2 regions of the Streptomyces sp. NPDC127190 genome follow, and region 1 is predicted to be linked to the other one. Evidence: riboswitches for the same ligand, from Rfam matches in the RefSeq annotation. Region 1 holds a riboswitch; the other holds the start of a gene.
What was found. Region 1 has a riboswitch for glycine ahead of gcvT (glycine cleavage system aminomethyltransferase GcvT). Riboswitches for the same ligand answer to the same signal wherever they lie in the genome.
Positions count from the first base shown of each region.

Region 2: it holds a riboswitch for glycine, as region 1 does, so the genes downstream of both, gcvP (aminomethyl-transferring glycine dehydrogenase) here and gcvT (glycine cleavage system aminomethyltransferase GcvT) in region 1, are expected to answer to the same signal.

Region 1 is NZ_JBHXVE010000001.1:301,237-305,834, reverse strand. It holds gene glyA (serine hydroxymethyltransferase) at 1-640, opposite strand, end outside; gene gcvH (glycine cleavage system protein GcvH) at 655-1,032, opposite strand; gene gcvT (glycine cleavage system aminomethyltransferase GcvT) at 1,149-2,267, opposite strand; glycine riboswitch at 2,424-2,521, opposite strand; gene ACFVIU_RS01335 (AAA family ATPase) at 2,717-3,322, shown strand; gene ACFVIU_RS01330 (enhanced serine sensitivity protein SseB) at 3,835-4,598, shown strand, end outside.
Region 2 is NZ_JBHXVE010000013.1:9,715-14,312, forward strand. It holds partial or broken gene ACFVIU_RS20625 (DNA polymerase IV) at 1-932, shown strand, start outside; gene ACFVIU_RS20630 (PRC-barrel domain-containing protein) at 854-1,225, opposite strand; glycine riboswitch at 1,345-1,439, shown strand; gene gcvP (aminomethyl-transferring glycine dehydrogenase) at 1,606-4,491, shown strand; gene ACFVIU_RS20640 (molybdopterin-binding protein) at 4,559-4,598, opposite strand, start outside.

The DNA of each region.
Region 1 (4,598 bases):
GCAGACCGGCCGCGACCAGGCCCGCGAAGTGGGCCATGTCGACCCACAGGTACGCCTCGACCTCGTCGGCGATCCGCCGGAACTCGGCGAAGTCCAGCCGGCGCGGGTACGCCGACCAGCCCGCGATGATCACCTTCGGGCGGTGCTCCTTGGCGAGCCGCTCGACCTCGGCCATGTCGACCAGGCCGGTCTCGGCGTCCACGTGGTAGGCGACCACGTTGAACTGCTTGCCGGAGAAGTTCAGCCGCATGCCGTGGGTCAGATGGCCGCCGTGCGCCAGGTCCAGGCCGAGGATGGTGTCCCCGGGCTGGGCGAGGGCGAACAGGGCCGCCTGGTTCGCGGAGGCGCCGGAGTGGGGCTGCACATTGGCGTACTCGGCGCCGAACAGCTCCTTGAGCCGGTCGATGGCGATCTGCTCGGCGACGTCGACGTGCTCGCAGCCGCCGTAGTAGCGCCGGCCCGGGTAGCCCTCGGCGTACTTGTTGGTCAGCACCGAGCCCTGCGCCTCCATCACCGCGAGCGGCGCGAAGTTCTCGGAGGCGATCATCTCCAGCGTGGACTGCTGGCGGCTCAGCTCGGCGTCGACCGCGGCGGCGATCTCCGGGTCCAGCTCGTGCAGGGACGTGTTCAGGACGGTCATCGGGGTACGACTCCTCAGCCGGCGGTGAAGGCGGTGTACTCGTCGGCGCTCATGAGGGCCTCGGGCTCGTCCGTCACACGCACCTTGAACAGCCAGCCGCCCTCGAAGGGAGCGGAGTTCACCAGCGACGGGTCGTCCACGACGTCCTGGTTGATCTCGGTGACCTCACCGGTGACCGGGGCGTACAGGTCGGAGACCGACTTGGTCGACTCCAGCTCGCCGCAGGACTCGCCCGCGGTCACGGTGTCACCGACGGCCGGGAGCTGGACGAAGACCACGTCGCCGAGCGCGTTGGCCGCGTGCTCGGTGATGCCGACCGTCGAGACGCCGTCCTCGGCGTCCGACAGCCACTCGTGCTCCTTGCTGTAGCGAAGCTGCTGGGGGTTGCTCATGGCCTGAATTCTCCTGTACATGCGGGAGTGCTGATGAAGGGGGGACTGCCGGACCTGGTGCCGGGCGGGGAAATGTGCGCAGGGTCACGTCACGGGGACGTGCCGAGGCCCAGTGTCTACTTCTGCCGCTTGTAGAAGGGCAGAGCCACGACCTCGTACGGCTCGTGGGTGCCCCGGATGTCCACGCCGACGCCCGGGGTGCCCGGCGCCGCGTGCGCCGCGTCGACGTAGGCCATGGCGATCGGCTTGCCGAGGGTGGGGGAGGGGGCGCCGGAGGTGACCTCGCCGATCACCTCGCCGCCGGAGACGACGGCGTATCCGGCGCGCGGCACCCGGCGGCCCTCGGCGACCAGGCCGACGAGCACCCGGGGCGGGTTCTGCTCGGCGCGGGCGGCGGCCTCGGTGAGCGCCTCGCGCCCGACGAAGTCACCCTCCTTCTCGAACTTCACCACCCGGCCGAGCCCGGCGTCGAAGGGGGTGAGGGCGGTGGTCAGCTCGTGCCCGTACAGCGGCATGCCCGCCTCCAGGCGCAGGGTGTCCCGGCAGGACAGACCGCACGGCACCAGGCCGGCGCCCTCGCCCGCCTTGGTCAGCGCCTGCCACAGCTCGACGGCGTGCTCCGGCTTCACGAACAGCTCGAAGCCGTCCTCGCCGGTGTAGCCGGTGCGGGCGATCAGGGCGGGGACGCCGGCGACGGTGCCGGGCAGACCGGCGTAGTACTTCAGGCCGTCGAGGTCGGCGTCGGTCAGCGACGTCAGGATGCCGGGGGACTCGGGGCCCTGGACGGCGATCAGCGCGTAGGCGTCCCGGTCGTCGCGCACCTCGGCGTCGAACCCGGCGGCCCGCTCGGTCAGCGCGTCCAGCACCACCTGGGCGTTGGAGGCGTTGGCCACGACCATGTACTCGGTCTCGGCGAGCCGGTAGACGATCAGGTCGTCCAGGATGCCGCCGTCGGCCTGGCAGATCATGGTGTAGCGGGCGCGGCCGACGCCGACGGAGGCGATGTTGCCGACCAGGGCGAAGTTCAGCAGGGCGGCCGCCTGCGGGCCGGTCACGGTGATCTCGCCCATGTGGGAGAGGTCGAAGAGGCCGGCCTTGGTGCGTACGGCGAGGTGCTCGTCGCGCTCGGAGCCGTAGCGCAGGGGCATGTCCCAGCCGGCGAAGTCGGTCATCGTCGCACCGAGCGCGCGATGCACGGCATCCAGCGCGGTGTGACGGAGTTCAGTGCTGCTCATCGGTCGGTCGTCTCCCAGGGCACACGGACGGGGCGAGGAACGTTCCTCCCCATCTGTCATCGGAACCTGAGAGGTTCGCCACGACCGCCACCGGGACGATCAGGGCTTGCACCTTGGGTGGAGCCACTGACACAGCGGCCCGCTTTTCAGATGTGCCTCGCCCGCGCGGTAACGGGGCCTGAGAGATTCAAGGGAGGGACTTGCTCCTTCGGCGCCCCAGCGACGACGGCTGGGGACTCTCCCGCGCGGATTCAAGCGGCCGGTATGCAGTTGGCGCGCACATCATTGCACGGCGCGGCCGCTTTTGTAACCGACCTGTGGCAGCACCCGGACCCGCCCGCCACCACCGCCTATTACCTTCTCTTTACGGTCGACGGGAAAGAAGTTGACCGAGTCGACAGGGGAGGACGATCACGGTGAACAGGACCCCCGCGTACGCCACCGGCGTCATGGTGCCGCGGCAGCGGACCAGCGCCACCATCCGCGCCGTGCGCGATCTGCGCGACCGCGCCGGCCGCACCCCGCGCACCCTGCTCTTCGGACCCCGTGACGTGGTGGTGCTCACCGGCCTGCCCGGCAGCGGCAAGTCCACCCTCATGCACCGCACGGTCACCGGCCGCCGCATCGACTCGCAGGACACCCGCGACCGCTTCGCCGCCCGGCTGCCCCGCGGCCTCCCCTACGCCCTCTACCGCCCCCTGGTCCGCCTCGCCCACTACGCCGCGCTGCGCCGCGCCCTGCGCACCGGCGAGGGCGTCGTCGTGCACGACTGCGGCACCCAGGCCTGGGTGCGGAGCTGGCTCGCCCGGGAGGCCCGCCGCCGCGGCGGCACCCTGCATCTGCTGCTGCTCGACGTCGACCCCGCGACGGCCCGCGCGGGCCAGCGCGAGCGCGGCCGGGGCGTCTCCCGCTACGCCTTCCGCCGCCACCGCCGCACGACGGCCCGCCTGCTCGACGCGATCGAACGCGGCCAACTCCCCACCGGCTGCACCACAGCCCTCCTCCTGGACCGCCCCGCGGCAAACACCCTGCACACCCTCTCCTTCACCCCCTGACCTGGCGCCGGACCGGGCGGCTGCGGGCGGGCACCCGCGCGTGGGCTTCACCGGCTGGCGTCGGGCCGGATGGGGGCGGACGCGCACGGTCGTGGTTGGTCTTCGCGGGCGGGGGCCGGGCCGGATGGCCGCGGGCACGCACCCGCGCCGCGTGGCCTTTGCCGGTTGGGCCGGGCTGGACGGCTGGGGGCGCCGTGCGTCGCGTGGCCTGCACCGGCTGACGCTGGACCGGGCGGCTGCGGGCGGGCACCCGCGCGTGGCCTTCACCGGCTGGCGCCGGGTCGGACGGCTGCGGGTGCCGTGGGCTGCTTGGCCTTCACCGCTCGATGCCGGCCCGGACCGCCGCGGGGCCGTCCCCGGCTCGGCCCTCACCGGCTGGCGCAGCCCTGCCGGGGGCGGGCATGCAACCGCCCCGCGTGCCCTTCACCGGCTGGCGCCGGGCGGACGGCCGGGGGTGGTGTACCCGCTAGCCTTCATGCACACAGCAGTGGTTCCCAGCAGGCGGTAGGCAGATGGACTTCCCGGCGGATCTGCCCGCGGACATTCCCGCGGGCTTCCCGGCTCAGGCGCACCCCCACCCGCACGGCGGTTGGCCCGGCAACGAACTCGAGGAGGTGCTGTCGGCCTCCCTCGGGATCCCCGCGGCGGCCGGCCGGATCGTGGAGGTGCTCGGCCGCAGCTTCCTGTGGATCCCGCTGCCCTCCGGCGGCGGCCCGGACAGCGGCCCGCTGGATCTGCCCACGACCGAGATCGCGGGCCAGGTGTACGTCCCGGTGTTCAGCTCGGAGGAACAGTTCCGCCAGGTCGTCGGCTCCCACATGGGGTACACCATCGCCCCCGCCGTGGAGTTCGCCCGCGGACTGCCCCCGCAGGTCGGCATCGTGGTGAACCCCGACGGGGTGGTCGGCATCCCGCTGCCGCCGCAGGCGGTGGCCGAGCTGTGCCGCAGCGGCCGTACCCCGCTCGACGGCCCCGCCGCCGGCGGCCGCGTCCGGCTCTTCGAGCCCGACTGGCAGGACGACCCGGTGGACTTCCTCGCCGCCGCCTCCGCCGAGTTCGCCGAGATCGGTGTCGTGCACACCGCCCGCCGCTGCCTCGCCGCGATCGAGACGGACGAACCGGTACTTTTTGTCGGAGTGGAACTCTCCCAGTGGGAGGGCGACCTCCGCGCCCGTCCCCTGGAGGCGCTGGGCCGTGCCCTCGCCCGTGTCCCGGTCGCCTGGCCGGTCAACCTGGTCCTGCTGGACGTGACGGACGACCCCGTGGCCGAATGGCT
Region 2 (4,598 bases), on a different contig from region 1:
GCACGGGCAGGCGTTGTACGCGATGGCGCTGGCCCATGACGAGCGGCCCGTGGTGGCCGAGCGCGAGGCCAAGTCGGTGTCGGTCGAGGACACCTACGACGTCGACATCCACGACCGCCTGCGGATCGGTCTGGAGGTACGGCGGCTCGCCGACCGGTGCGTGGGGCGGCTGCGCGGGGCCGGGCTGTCCGGGCGGACCATCGTGCTGAAGGTGCGGCGGTACGACTTCTCGACGCTGACCCGCTCGGAGACGCTGCGCGGGCCCACGGACGATCCGGCGGTGGTGCGGGAGGCGGCCGCGCGGTTGCTGGACTCGGTGGACACCACGGGCGGGGTGCGACTGCTCGGGGTGGGCGTGTCGGGGCTGGCCGACTACACGCAGGAGGATCTGTTCGCGCAGGCGGCGTGGGCCGCGGAGGAGGGCGAGCGGCAGGAAGAGGGGGAGGCGGACGGTGCCGAGGCCGAGGCGGAGACCGAGGGGGCGGAGCGGGGCGCGGAGCCCGCGGAGCGGCTGTGGCGGCCGGGGCAGGACGTGCGGCACGCGGAGTACGGGTACGGCTGGGTGCAGGGCAGCGGGGTGGGGCGGGTCACCGTGCGGTTCGAGACGCCGCAGTCCGAGCCGGGGCGGGTGCGGACCTTCCTCGTCGGGGACGCCGCACTGGAGGCGGTGGAGCCGTTGCCGCTGGTGCTGGGCGTCGCCGACCCGCCCGCCGGGGTCCCGGCGGCGGACGGTGGCCATCGGGCCGGCTCCGCGCCGGACCCCGGAACCCGGCAGCCCGTAGGTCCGGCCGGGGTCCAGCCCGGTTCCGGGTGAGTTCGAGGACGGGGTGGGATCAAGGCTTCGTGGGGCGGGTCAGGTTTCCTCCGTGCCCGCCAGCTTGCCGAAGTCGTGGTCCGGAAGTGGGGGGTGCGGCGATGTGTCGAGGCCGTAGTGGTGGTAGAGCTGGAGTTCCTGCTCGGGGGAGAGATGGCGGCCCACCCCGAAGTCGGGGGCGTCCCTGATCAGGGCGCGCTCGAAGGGGACCCGGAGGGAGCCGTCGACCAGTTCGCTCGGTTCCAGAGGGACGAAGGCGTCCCGGGAGAACAGGCCGGTGCGTATGGCCGCCCACTCGGGCACGCCCGTCGCATCGTCGAGGTAGACCTCGTCAATGGTGCCGATCTTGGTGCCATCGCGGTCGAACGCCTTGCGGCCGATCAGGTTGCGCGGATCGATGTCGGTCTGCACGGTCCCTCTCCCTCCACTTGGTCGCAACTCATCCGTAAGCACTACAAAAGAGCACATTCAACGAGGCGGCCACTCGAGGGCCCAGGCGTTGACCTCGCTGGTAGGCTGACAGCGGCTGCTGACCCCGTGCGGGAGAGTCCTCCGACCACGTCGGAGGCGCCGAAGGAGCAAATCCTCCCCGGAATCTCTCAGGCTCACGTACCGCACGGACGAGGTCACTCTGGAAAGCAGGGCGGGTGTCGACGGCTTCCGCTCTCACCGACGGTGAAAACCGGGCGTGCCCGGTGAAACTCTCAGGTTGAGATGACAGAGGGGGAGGCCGTCCGGGCACCCGCGCCGTGGTGCCCTCGAAGGTCGCGTCAGACCAGGAGGCCTCCGCCATGACCGCCCATCGCATTCCGCTCTCCGCACTCGAAGCGGGCATCCCCTTCGAGCAGCGCCACATCGGGCCCGACCAGGAGGCGCGGGCCAAGATGCTCGCGCAGGTGGGCTACGGCTCGCTGGACGAGCTGACCGCCGCCGCGGTCCCGGATGTGATCAAGAACGCCGATGCGCTCGATCTGCCGGGTGCCCGCACCGAGGCGGAGGTGCTCGCCGAGCTGCGCTCCCTGGCGGACCGCAACCAGGTGCTCGGATCGATGATCGGCCTGGGGTACTACGGCACCTTCACGCCGCCCGTCATCCTCCGCAACGTCATGGAGAACCCGGCCTGGTACACGGCCTACACGCCGTACCAGCCGGAGATCTCCCAGGGGCGCCTCGAGGCCCTGCTGAACTTCCAGACCATGGTCGCGGAGCTGACCGGCCTGCCGACCTCCGGCGCCTCGCTCCTCGACGAGGGCACGGCCGCAGCCGAGGCCATGGCGCTGTCGCTGCGGATGGGCAAGAACAAGAAGGGTCTCTTCCTCGTCGACGCGGACGCGCTGCCGCAGACGATCGCCGTCATCGAGACCCGTGCCGAGCCGACCGGCGTCGAGGTCGTCGTCGCCGACCTCAGCGAGGGCATCCCGGCCGACCTCGCCGCCCGCGAGATCAACGGCGTGCTGGTCCAGTACCCGGGCGCCTCCGGTGCCGTACGGGACATCAAGCCGGTCATCGACCAGGCGCACGAGCTGGGCGCGCTGGTCACCGTCGCCGCCGACCTGCTCGCCCTGACCCTGCTGACCTCGCCGGGTGAGCTGGGCGCGGACATCGCCGTCGGCACCACCCAGCGCTTCGGTGTGCCGATGGGCTTCGGCGGCCCGCACGCCGGCTACATGGCCGTGCGCGAGAAGTTCGCCCGCAGCCTGCCGGGCCGGCTGGTGGGCGTGTCCGTCGACGCCGACGGGAACAAGGCCTACCGGCTCGCGTTGCAGACCCGTGAGCAGCACATCCGCCGGGAGAAGGCCACCAGCAACATCTGCACCGCGCAGGTGCTGCTCGCGGTCATGGCGGGCATGTACGCCGTGTACCACGGGCCGGAGGGGCTGCGGACCATCGCACGGCGCACGCACCGCTACGCCTCCGTCCTCGCCGCCGGGCTGACGGCCGGCGGGGTCGAGCTGGTGCAGGGCGCCTTCTTCGACACCCTCACCGCGCGCGTGCCCGGCAAGGCCGCCGAGATCGTCGCCGCCGCCCGCGCGGGCGGCGTCAACCTGCGTCTGGTCGATGCCGACCATGTCTCCCTGGCCTGCGACGAGACCACCAACCGGGCCCAGCTCGCCGCCGTCTTCTCCGCCTTCGGCGTCGAGGGCGACATCGAGGCGCTGGACGCGGCCGCCGGCGAGGCCCTGCCCGAGGCGCTGCTGCGCACCGACGACTACCTGGCCCACCCGGTCTTCCACCAGCACCGCTCCGAGACCGCGATGCTGCGCTACCTGCGCAAGCTGGCCGACCGCGACTACGCGCTCGACCGCGGCATGATCCCGCTGGGCTCCTGCACCATGAAGCTCAACGCGACCACCGAGATGGAGCCGGTCACCTGGCCCGAGTTCGGCCAGCTGCACCCCTTCGCCCCGGCCGAGCAGGCGGAGGGCTACCTCACGCTCATCCGTGAGCTGGAGGACCGTCTCGCCGAGGTGACGGGGTACGACAAGGTCTCGCTCCAGCCGAACGCCGGTTCGCAGGGCGAGCTGGCCGGCCTGCTCGCCGTGCGCGGTTACCACCGGGCCAACGGTGACGAGCAGCGGACCGTCTGCCTGATCCCGTCCTCGGCGCACGGCACGAACGCCGCCAGCGCCGTGATGGCCGGCATGAAGGTCGTCGTCGTGAAGACCGCCGAGGACGGCGAGATCGACGTCGACGATCTGCGCGCCAAGATCGAGCAGCACCGCGACGAGCTGGCCGTGCTGATGATCACCTACCCGTCCACGCACGGTGTGTTCGAGGAGCACGTCGCCGACATCTGCGCCCAGGTCCATGAGGCGGGCGGCCAGGTGTACGTCGACGGCGCCAACCTCAACGCGCTGGTCGGCCTCGCCAAGCCGGGCCACTTCGGCGGTGACGTCTCCCACCTGAACCTGCACAAGACCTTCTGCATCCCGCACGGTGGCGGCGGTCCGGGCGTCGGCCCGGTGGCCGTACGGTCGCACCTGGCGCCGTACCTGCCGAACCACCCGCTCCAGCCGGCCGCCGGCCCGGAGACCGGGGTCGGTCCGATCTCGGCCGCTCCGTGGGGCTCGGCGGGCATCCTGCCGATCTCCTGGGCGTACGTCCGCCTGATGGGCGGCGAGGGGCTGAAGCGGGCCACCCAGGTGGCCGTGCTGTCGGCGAACTACGTCGCCAAGCGCCTGGAGCCGCACTACCCGGTGCTGTACACCGGCCCCGGCGGTCTGGTCGCGCACGAGTGCATCATCGACCTGCGGCCGCTGACCAAGGCGACCGGTGTGAGCGTCGACGATGTCGCCAAGCGCCTCATCGACTACGGCTTCCACGCGCCGACCATGTCCTTCCCGGTCGCCGGCACCCTGATGATCGAGCCGACCGAGTCCGAGGACCTCACCGAGCTGGACCGTTTCTGCGACGCGATGATCGCCATCCGCGCGGAGATCGAGAAGGTGGGCTCCGGCGAGTGGCCCGCGGAGGACAACCCGCTCCGGGGCGCCCCGCACACCGCCGCCGCGCTCGGCGGTGAGTGGGCGCACGCCTACAGCCGCGAGGAGGCCGTCTTCCCGGCCGGTGTCTCGGTCGCCGACAAGTACTGGCCGCCGGTGCGCCGTATCGACCAGGCCTTCGGCGACCGCAACCTGGTGTGCTCCTGCCCGCCGCTGGACGCGTACGAGGACTGAGCGAGCCGAGGCCGAGGGCCCCGTCCGGCTGGTGCCGGGCGGGGCCCTCGCCGTGTCCGGGGGCGGGTCAGGCCGTCGCCAGGGACACCTCGGTCGACTTGATCAGG